2 regions of the Janthinobacterium sp. SUN128 genome follow, and region 2 is predicted to be linked to the other one. Evidence: predicted binding sites of a transcription regulator. Region 2 holds the regulator's gene; the other holds the start of a gene.
The links. Region 2 encodes FNR, which switches genes on or off when oxygen is low (the NO sensors DNR and NnrR bind a similar motif). Its sites were predicted from a motif close to TTGATNNNNATCAA; they were not measured.
Positions count from the first base shown of each region.

Region 1: O3297_RS06805 (XrtA system polysaccharide chain length determinant) is a predicted target of FNR. The motif match lies at 1,760-1,773, and genes of this name have one in related genera.

Region 1 covers NZ_JAPWHY010000001.1:1,511,631-1,516,918, reverse strand. Annotated here, with positions in the region: gene O3297_RS06820 (serine protease) at 1-85, shown strand, start outside; gene O3297_RS06815 (long-chain N-acyl amino acid synthase) at 90-836, opposite strand; gene O3297_RS06810 (XrtA/PEP-CTERM system exopolysaccharide export protein) at 1,037-1,660, opposite strand; gene O3297_RS06805 (XrtA system polysaccharide chain length determinant) at 1,916-3,445, shown strand; gene O3297_RS06800 (XrtA-associated tyrosine autokinase) at 3,462-4,295, shown strand; gene O3297_RS06795 (TIGR03016 family PEP-CTERM system-associated outer membrane protein) at 4,279-5,288, shown strand, end outside.
Region 2 covers NZ_JAPWHY010000006.1:151,769-157,056, forward strand. Annotated here, with positions in the region: gene O3297_RS26760 (response regulator) at 1-2,437, opposite strand, end outside; gene fnr (fumarate/nitrate reduction transcriptional regulator Fnr) at 2,687-3,445, shown strand; gene O3297_RS26770 (FixH family protein) at 3,449-3,973, opposite strand; gene ccoG (cytochrome c oxidase accessory protein CcoG) at 4,076-5,288, opposite strand, start outside.

The DNA of each region.
Region 1 (5,288 bases), on a different contig from region 2:
AGAGGCAGCCATCAGCGCGCCCAGCGGCATCACTTACGCGATTCCAGGCAGTTACATACAGGCGATCTTGCTGAAAAACAAATGAGGTATCAGTTACGCCCCTGCCTCAGCCGGTCCGTGATGCCAGGCTCATCCCATGTCGGAAAAAAAAAGGGGTAAAACGACCGTTCACCCCCATGCTGTTCCATCAGGCCACCGTATTTGCGGATCTGGGCCCCCATGTAATCGAGGTCCAGCCGTAGCAGCACGGCCGGCGCCCCCACGCGCGTGCACTCGCGCTCGCCGCCGAAGTCCTTGAAACCCAGCATGCGCTTGTAAAACACCACGTGGCGCGGGTTGACTTCGATCACGTAATCCGTAAAGCCGTGAATATTGTGGGCATAGATATAAGAAATATGAATCAGCGCCGCAAACACGCGCTTGCTCACGCCCTTGTCGATGGCCAGGCGTGATGGTTCGCACAGGCGCCGCCCCTCTTCGCGCAGCACGTCGAGCTTGTCGCGGAAGTTTTCATCGGCGGGCAGGCCTGTCTCGTCATTGTCGAGGCACAGGGTCATGGTGCCGACGGTGCTGCCGGCCGTTTCCGCAAACAGCGTGATTTTATTCAGGGCATGCGCGATGCCGGGATCGACGGCATAGCCGCGCCAGCCGTACATCTTGCGGATCAGCAAACTGGCCGCCTCGCGCCGGCCGCGCGAATTGGCCATGCGGATATGAAAGCGCTGCAGGTCGAGCTCATGCTCCATGGCAGGGTCGATCTGCCCCTCGCCCACCACCAGGTCACTGAAGGTGCCTGGCGTGTCGAAGGAAATAATGGGTTCATCTTCAAAGCTCATCTTGTCCTCACGTTCATCGGCCGCCGTCGAGACGGACTGAAGCCAATGCCTTGTGACAAGATAAAAACTGGAGAAGTTCCCACATCCAGCTAAAAAAACAGAAGAAATGTGCTATTTAATAGCAAAATTGCATGCTGAAATTTGCCCGCAAGTACAAAATGACAAACAAAAATGCTGTTTTGATATTGTCGAGCTTGCTATTAAAAGAAGCTTTCCGGTATCAGCAGCACGTCGCCCGGCCGCATCATGACATTCGCGGAAATATCGCCTTCTTTCAATAAATCATCGAGGCGCACCCGCAACTGCTGCTGGTTGCCTTCGCGCATGCGGATGATGCTGGCCTTGTTGCCGGCAGCAAAATCGGTAATGCCACCCACGGCGATGAGCACGTCCATCAGCGACATGCCCAGCCGGTATGGCAGCGCCTGCGGCTTGGCCGCCTCGCCGATGACGCGGATCTGCTCACCATACGGACCCGAAAAATTGGTGACGATGACCGTCACCACGGGCTGCTGGATGAACTTGCTCAAGGCTTGCTCGATGTCGCGCGCCAGCTGGGTCGAGGTCTTGCCGCTGGCGGGCAAATCCTCGACCAGCGGCGTGGTGATCTTGCCGTCCGGCCGTACGGCCACCGTCAGCGACACTTCCGGGTTGCGCCAGACGATGATGTTGACGGAGTCGCCCGGTCCGATCAGGTAATCGTGCATGGGCGCGCTGTCGTCGGCCGGTGCCAGCGGATGGCGCGTGCGGCAGGCGCCGAGCAGGCTGGCAGCGCCCGCCAGAACCAGCGTGTTGCAGACAAATGCACGGCGAAACGGATTCATGCGGAGCCTCTTCGAGTCGATGGCGCATCCATGGCTGGTCCCGCAGAACCAGCCTGGGCCGCGAACTTCCTATGATTATTAAAACTTGGCAAGAGAACCTTGAGGCGTATCAAGAAGCAATCATCTTGGGAAATCTTGCCTCACAGCCGCCCTATACTTTGCTTACCCAACAGGCAAGCATTTCTCGCAAGATGCCGTCGTTGTCCGCGCCGCCACCCCATCTACCGTGCAGCACCGTCACCTGAAGGAAGCGACATGGAAGAATTGATACAGCAACTGCTTTCCAGCCTGAAAGGTATCTGGAAGTACCGCTGGCATGCGGTGCTGGTGGCGTGGCTGGTGGCCATCGCCGGCTTCATCAAGGTGATCACCCTGCCCGACGACTTCCAGACGTCGGCGCGCGTGTTTGTCGATACGCAAACCATCCTCAAACCGCTGATGGCCGGCATGACCAGCGTGCCGAACACGGAACAGCAGGTGGCCATCATGAGCCGCACCCTGCTCAGCCGGCCGAACGTGGAGCGCGTCATGCGCATGGTCGACCTAGACCTGGATTCGAAGACCGTGCGCGAGCACGAAGCCCAGCTCGACGACTTGATGAGCCGCATCAAGATCACCGGCACCAACGCGTATGACATCTACACCATCAGCTACAGCGGGCGCGACCCGAAGCTGGTGCGCGACGTGGTGCAAAGCCTGCTGACCATCTTTGTCGAAGGCAGTTTCCAGGGCAAGAAAGGGGATACGCAGAAGGCGGTGCAATTCATCGACGAGCAGATCAAGAATTACGAGGACAAGCTGAGCGCGGCGGAAAACCTGGTGAAGGAATTCAAGATCCGCAACAACCTGCTGCTGCCGCGCCAGGGCATCGACTATGGCAGCCAGCTGCTGATGTCGTCCGATAGCCTGAACAATGCCAAGCTGGAACTGGTCGAGGCGGAACAATCGCGCAAGGCCATCCAGAGCCAGATCGAGGGCGACGAGCCCGTGCTCGATCTGGAGCCGAACGCTTCGGCCATCACGAATCCCGAACTCGACGAGCGCATCGCGTCGATCAACAAGAACCTCGACAGCCTGCGCATGCAATTTACGGAATTGCATCCCGACATCATCGCCTCGAAGCGCCTGGTGGCCCAGCTGGAAGAACGCAAGATCGAGGAAAGCAAGCTGAAATCGGCGGCCGGCGACCCGGGCAAGAACTACAGCCCCATGCTGCAGCAGCTGAAGGTGGCGCTGACGGACGCGGATGCCAAGGTAGCCGCCATCAAGGCCCGCGTGCAGGAATACAGCGCGCGCAATGAGCGCTTGCTGGCGCAGAGCAATGCCGTGCCCGAGGTGGAGTCGCAGCTGGCGCAGCTCAACCGCGACTACATCATCAACAAGGAAAACTATGAAAAGCTGATCGGCCGGCGCGAAGCGGCCAAGCTGTCGGGCGAACTCAGTTCCACCACCGAGATGATGGCCTTCAAGATCATCGACCCACCCACGGTGCAATATGCGCCCGTCGGCCCGAACCGTCCGCTGCTGTTCAGCGCGGCGCTGGGCGCGGCCCTGGTGGCCGGCGTCGCCACAGCCCTCCTGATCAGCCAGGTGCGCCCCACCTTCCTCAGTCCCGCCGAACTGCGCGATGCCACGGGCTTGAACGTGCTGGGCACGGTATCGATGAACTGGACGGCGCTGCAGCAGGTGCGCCGCCGCCGCGCCCGCTATGGCTTTGGCGCCTGCCTGGGCAGCCTGTTCGTGCTGTACGGCGGGGTCATGACGGCCGCGCTGCTGAAATTCTAGATCCAGGGGAGCGACGATGAGCAGCAAGGACAGCGGCAAGCAGGAACCCATGATCCTGGGCGTGGCCGAGGCCGGCGTGCCGTATGGCGTCGAGGGCGCGGTGGGCGCGGACACGGCCCGGTCGCCCCAGTACCGCCCCCTGAACCTGGCCCGGCTGGCCGAACAAGGCATGCTCACGCACGATGGCGGGCGCAGCTCGGTGGCCGAGGATTTCCGCATCATCAAGCGCCCGCTGCTGCGCCAGGCGCGCGCCAGCGGCGCCGAGGCCATCCGCCACGGCAACCTGATCGTCGTCACCAGCGCCATGCCGGGCGAAGGCAAGACGTATTGCGCCATCAACCTGGCCATGAGCATCGCCATGGAAATGGATATCACGGTGCTGCTGGTCGATGCCGACGTGGCGCGCCCGTCCGTGCTGAAAGTACTGGGCCTGCCACCGGAACCGGGGCTGATGGACGTGCTGCTCGACCCGCAACTGGCCATGGCCGACGTGATCCTGAAAACCAACGTTGCCAACCTGAGCATCCTGCCCGCCGGGCGCAGCAACAAGCACGCGACGGAATTGCTGGCCAGCCGCGCCATGAGCCGGTTGCTGGCCGAGATCGCCAGCCGCTATGGCGACCGCATCGTCGTCTTCGACTCGCCGCCCCTGCTGATCACCAGCGAGGCGCACGCGCTGGTGGGGCAGATGGGACAAGTGGTGATGGTGGTTGAGGCGGAAACGACGACCCAGCACGCCGTCAAGGAGGCGCTGCGCCAGATCGAGTCGTGCGAACACATTCATTTGATCTACAACAAGACCAAATCGTTCCCCGGCAACGACTACTACGGCTATGGCCATTACGATTAGCCGCGGGGTTTCACTACCGCGACCGCCGCCGCTGCTGCTGCCCTTGCTATCCCTGCTGCTGCCCCTGCCGGCCGGCGCCGTCGACTGGCTGGTGAAACCGTCGCTGCGCCTGCGCGAAAGCTATACGGACAACGCCTTGCGCGCACCGCCCGGCCAGGCGCAATCGGACTTCATCACGGAGATCGCTCCCGCCATCGCCCTTATCGGCACGGGTCCCCGCCTGCGCGTGCACCTCGATTACAGCTGGCACAAATACCTGTCCGGACAACGTGCCGATACGGACAACCATGAACTGGCCGCCTCGGCGGACGCCGAGCTGGTGAAGGACTGGTTCTTCATTGATGCGAACGCCAGCGTGAGCCGGCGCAACATCTCGCCGTTCGGCCCGCAATTGATCGACGACCTGCCCGGCACGGACAATGCCAGCACCGTGCGCACCACCGGCATCAGCCCCTATCTGCGCCACCGTTTCCGCGGCCTGGCAACGGCCGAGCTGCGCTACACGCGCAACACGGTCGACAGTGGCGGCGCACTGCTGTCCGTGCACAGCGATGAAATGGAGTTACTGCTCAGCGGCGAGCCGCGCGCCAGCGGCTGGACCTGGAACGCCAGCCACGACGTGCGCCGCACGCAGGACAGCAAGCTGGCCCCCGTGCGCATGCAGCGCAGCAGCGTGGGCCTGCGCTATCCGTTCAGCAGCAAATGGGCGGCCACGGCCAGCGGCGGCATGGAAAAGGAAGGCTATCTGTCAAACACCGGCAAGGCGCCGGCAGGCCGCTTCTGGTCGCTGGGCGGCGTGTGGACGCCGTCGCCGCGCACCAGCGTGGCCTTCAGCACGGGCAAACGCTTCTTTGGCCACACCTACAGCCTGGACGCCACTTTCCTGCGGCGCCATACCAACTGGCAACTCAATTACAGCGAAAACATCACCACCATGCCCACGCAGTTTTCGCGCCTGGGCGACCGCGACGCCGGCCGGCTGCTCGATCAATT
Region 2 (5,288 bases):
TGCGCAGCCGTTCCACGGCTTGCAAGCCATCGCCCACCACGTCCAGGGTGGCGCCCATGTGTTCGAGGATGCCGCGCGCCACGGCCTGGTTCAAATGATTGTCTTCCACCAGCAGGAAATGCACGCCGGCCAGTTCCGTGCCCAGCGGCTGGTGCAGGATGCGCTGCTCGCCGTCGTCATTCTTGGCGATCAGCGCCTGGTGCAGGGCATCGAACAGGCTGGAGCCCGTGATCGGCTTCATCAGCACGACATCGGCCTCGGCCGCGCTGGAGATTTCCTCCAGGTGGTTGCGGGCGAAGGCGTTGACCATCACCACGATGGGCTGGCGCTGGCCGCTGGCCGCCTGGCGGATGGCCTTGGCCGTGGCCAGTCCGTCCATCACGGGCATGTGCCAGTCGGCCAGCACCACGTCGTACGGCTGCTGCTGCGCCAGGCGTTCGCGGTACAGTTCGATGGCGGCAAAGCCGGAGTCCACTTCGTCGGCCAGCCAGCCCCACGCCTCGATCAGCTTGACGATCAGTTCGCGCGTGGTGCGGTTGTCGTCGGCCACCAGCAGGCGCAGCTGGCCCAGGGCCGGCGTGCGCCGCGTTTCGGCCGGCTGCGCCAGCATCTCGAAGGGCACGCTGAACCAGAAGCGGCTGCCCTTGCCTTCGCTGCTGGCGACGGCGATGTCGCCGCCCATCATGTGGATCAGCTGCTTGCTGATGGCCAGGCCCAGGCCCGTGCCGCCGAAGCGCCGCGTGATGCTCTGGTCGCCCTGCGAAAACGCGGCAAACAGCTGCTGTTGCTGCAGTTCCGTCATGCCGATGCCCGTGTCGCGCACCTCGAAGCGCAGCCAGGCGCGCCCGTTTTCGCTCTCGGCCAGGCTGACGGCCACCACCACTTCGCCGCTCTCGGTAAACTTGATGGCGTTGCCGGCCAGGTTGACGAGAATTTGCTGCAGGCGCTGGGCGTCGCCCACGAGGCGCCGCGGTACGTCGGGCTCGACGGCGATGGCCAGTTCCAGCTCCTTTTCGCCCGCATTCATCGTCATCGTCGTGGCCAGGGTATTCATGACTTCATCGAGGTCGAATTCGACGGGTGACAATTCCATGCGGCGCGCCTCGATCTTCGAATAGTCGAGCACATCGTTGAGGATGCCCAGCAGCGACTGGCCCGCCACTCTGACCATGGTCAGGTACTTGCGCTGTTCCGTGTCGAGCCTGGTATTGCCCAGCAAATACACCATGCCCAGCACGGCATTGAGGGGCGTGCGGATTTCATGGCTCATGTTGGCCACGAAATCGCTCTTTGCGCGGTTGGCCGCCTCGGCCCGGTCGCGTTCCTGCTCCAGCTCCGCCGCGCGCGCTTCGAGTTCCTGCTGCAGGCGGTCGCGTTCGCTCATCAGGCCATTGAACGCTTCCGTCAGTTCGCCGATCTCGTCGCGCTGCTGTACCGGCACGGGGGTGAAACGGCTGCCGCTGGTGCGCAGGGCCAGCAGGGTGTCGCGCAGGCGCACCAGCGGCGACAGCAGGCGTACGGTGACCAAGCCCAGAACAAAGGCGGCCAGCAGCGAAGCGAGGATGCTCCACAGCACCAGCCGGTACAGTACGCCATCGAACGGTTCGAAGGCATCCTCGACGGGCAGCGAGGCGGCCAGCAGCCAGTTCACGGATTTCAGGCGCTTGAAGCTGTTGACGGCCGTGATGCCGCGGCTGTTGGTGCTGACCATGCTGCCTTCGCCATCCTCCTTCAGCAGCTGGGTGGTCGTCAGGTTGGCGTTCGGCTTGCGCGGCTGCAGCAAACGGCTGGTATCGGGGTGCAGCACATAGCGCGGCACGGCGCCGCGCGTGAGGATGAAGTAATAGCCGCTCTTGCCGATCTTTTCCGAGCGCAGGCGGCCCAGCAGATTGTCCTTGTACAGGCGCAGCACGCCGATCACCACGCCGGCCACCTGGCCATCGGCGGCCAGCACGGGCGCCACCATCTGCACGATGGGCATGCCGCTCGACTTGCCCAGCATCGGCTCGGTAATCATGGGCTGGCGCGTGCGCAGGACGGTCTGGAAATACTCGCGCTCGGCGACGTTGATGCCGGCGCGCCCCGTCACTTCCGGCATGTCGGCCACGATGGCGCCATGCGCGTCGAGCACCAGCACGTCGTCGAACAGCACCAGCATCGAGCGGCGCGCATAGTATTCGCGCAGTTTGGCGGGCTGGGCGATCAATTCCGGCGGCTGCTGCCTGGCCGTCAGGGTGACAATCTGCAGCAGCATGCCCAGCTTGTCGTCGAGCTCGGCAGCGGTGCGGCTGATCAGGGATGACTGCTGGCTCAGCAGTACTCGGGTGAAGTCGTCGCGCATGTGCTGCACCTGGATCATGGTGACCAGCGCGATCATGGCGATCGAGGTCAGGCTGGTGGCCAGCGCGACTTTTGCTTTAATGCCGAGAGGCTTCATGATTTCCTTTTCAGTGCCGGGCGGCACAGGCGGCAGATAATGCTGTCAGGAATTTTCCTATCAATACCCCAGCTTGGCAAGCGCCGCCGCGCAAATTGCCCGCCCCGTATGGGCTTTTGACGATGTTGCCATATAATTAAAGGCTGGACGTCGTTTATTCGCCGAATTTACGGTGAAATTGGCATACGGCAACCCTGTATGCAGCTGTATGCAGTAAACTTGTTGTTGCATTTTCTAAAAGGTACCGACATGACTGAAGCGCTACTCACTCCCACCTTGCCCACCGTGAACGTGGAGGCGTTGCGTGCACGATGCTCGACCTGCAGCATGCATCAATTGTGCCTGCCGATGGGCCTTGATGTGGGCGACATGGATAGGCTGGACCAGATCATCGGCCGCCGCCGCAAGATCGTGCGCGGGGCCTCGCTGTTCCGCATCGGCGACTCGTTCCAGAACCTGTACGCGATCCGCCTCGGGCACTTCAAGACCTACCAGATCAATCCGGGTGGCGAAGAGCAGGTGACGGGTTTCCAGATGGCCGGTGAACTGCTGGGCATGGATGCCATCAGCGCCGACCGCCACCACTGTAATGCGGTGGCGCTGGAAGACAGTGAAGTGTGTGAAATTCCGTTTTCCAGCCTGGAACAATTGCTGGGCAATATGCCGACCCTGCTGCGTCATTTCCACCGCATGATGAGCCAGGAAATCACGCGCGAGCAAAGCGTCATGCTATTGCTGGGCAATATGCAGGCGACCCAGCGTTTTGCCGCCTTCATCGTCAACCTGGCGTCGCGCTATGAAGCACGCGGCTATTCGGGCAGCAATTTCCAGCTGCGCATGTCGCGCGAGGAAATCGGCAACTATCTGGGCCTGACCATCGAAAGCGTCAGCCGTTTATTGTCGAAATTCAAGAAGGAAGGCTGGCTGCGCGTCTCGAACCGCGAGATCGAAATCCTGCAGCCGGCCAAGTTGAAAGCCATTACGGCCGGCACGGACGTCTGCAAATAAGACTTACAGTTCTTCATCCGCGTGCAGCGCGATGCTGCGTTGCAGGGGCCAGGTCCAGATGCCGGACAGGCGCCACTCGCGTTTGTCGTTTTCCACCAGCACTTGCCAGCGGCTGCGCTCGAGCATCGGCAGTGCTACGGAAAAATTGCCGGCCGCATCGGGCTGCACCAGCAGCTTGATATCCTTTTCCGGCAGGGTCGCATGCGCCAGGTGCAGCTGCAGCGGCGCCTGATAAGCCTTGCCGAAGCTGTGCACGGAACCACTGAGGCGCGCTGCAGCCACGTCATATGACAGGCGCGTATCCATGGCCAGGTCGCTGGCGATCGTGTCGCGCTTCAAATCCTGGTTGATCGCCTTGCCCTGCTTGTAATAATCGCCCACCACCAGCGCATCGGGCTGCGTAAACGCGATATAGCCCATGAAGCTGCCGACGACCACGGACAGGCCGGGACCGATCATCAGCAGCCATGGCCAGCGATGCTTGTACCACGGTGCAACGGGGGGTTGCAGTTTCAGACTGTCGGACATGGTGTTTCTCCTGTTTGATCAGCCAGTCCCCGCATGGGGACCGGCCTTCCTGCAACTTCGTGGCGGCGGCGAGGGCACCCGGTCCCCGTCCGCCTTTCCTTGTTAACGCGGCACGATGAATACCGCGCTTTCACGCACATGCAGCGATGGATCGTCCAGCGATTGCAATTCGATCGCAATCTTGTTCGAGCCCTTCTCGCCGACGCCGTGCGGCACGCGCAGGCGGATCGGCCAGCCCAGCGTTTCCGTCGGCTGCAAGGTCACTTCTTCGCGCGTCAGCAAGGTCAGGCCCGGCAAGCCGGAAGCGCTGATTTTAAAATGCTGGCTTTGCTCGGACGTATTCATGATCTGCAGGCGGTAGACGTTTTCGATCATGCCGTCCTCCACTTCGCGTCCCATCGAACCGCGGTCGCGGATCACGTCCATTTTCAGGGGCGTGCGCAGGGCCAGCGACGTACACACGGCGATGATGATCAGGGCCAGGATGGAAGTGTAGATCAGGACGCGCGGGCGCATGGCGCGTTGGCGTATCTGCTTCGAATTGAAGTTGTTTTCCATCGCATGGTCGGTGCTGTAGCGTATCAGGCCACGCGGCCGCTCGACCTTGTCCATCACGCTGTTGCAGGCATCGACGCAGGCGGCGCAGCCGATGCATTCATACTGCAGGCCGTTGCGGATATCGATGCCGGTCGGACACACCTGCACGCACAGGGTACAGTCGATGCAATCGCCCAGCTTGTCGTTGTTGCCGGCCTTCTTGCTCATGGCGCCACGCGGTTCGCCGCGCTTGGCATCGTAGGTGATGATCAGCGTGTCCTGGTCGAACATGGCGCTCTGGAAGCGCGCGTAGGGGCACATGTATTTGCACACCTGCTCGCGCAGCCAGCCCGCGTTGCCGTAGGTTGCCAGGCTGTAGAACAAGACCCAGAACCATTCCCAGGGACCGAAATTGAGGGTGGTCACCGACTGCGCCAGTTCCTTGATCGGCGTGAAGTAGCCGACAAAGGTAAAGCCCGTCCACAGGGCGATGGCGCCCCATACCAGGTGCTTGGCCGTCTTCTTGAATGCCTTGCGCACGGAGGGGCCCTGCTTGTCGAGGGCCATGCGCGCGCTGCGCGTGCCCTCGATGCGGCGTTCGACCCACAGGAAAATTTCCGTGTATACCGTTTGCGGGCAGGAGAACCCGCACCACACCCGCCCGGCAATGGCCGTGACGAGGAACAACAAATACGCACAGATGATCAGCAGGGCCGCCAGATAGATGAAATCCTGGGGCCACAGCACGACGCCGAAAATGTAGAACTTGCGCGTGGTC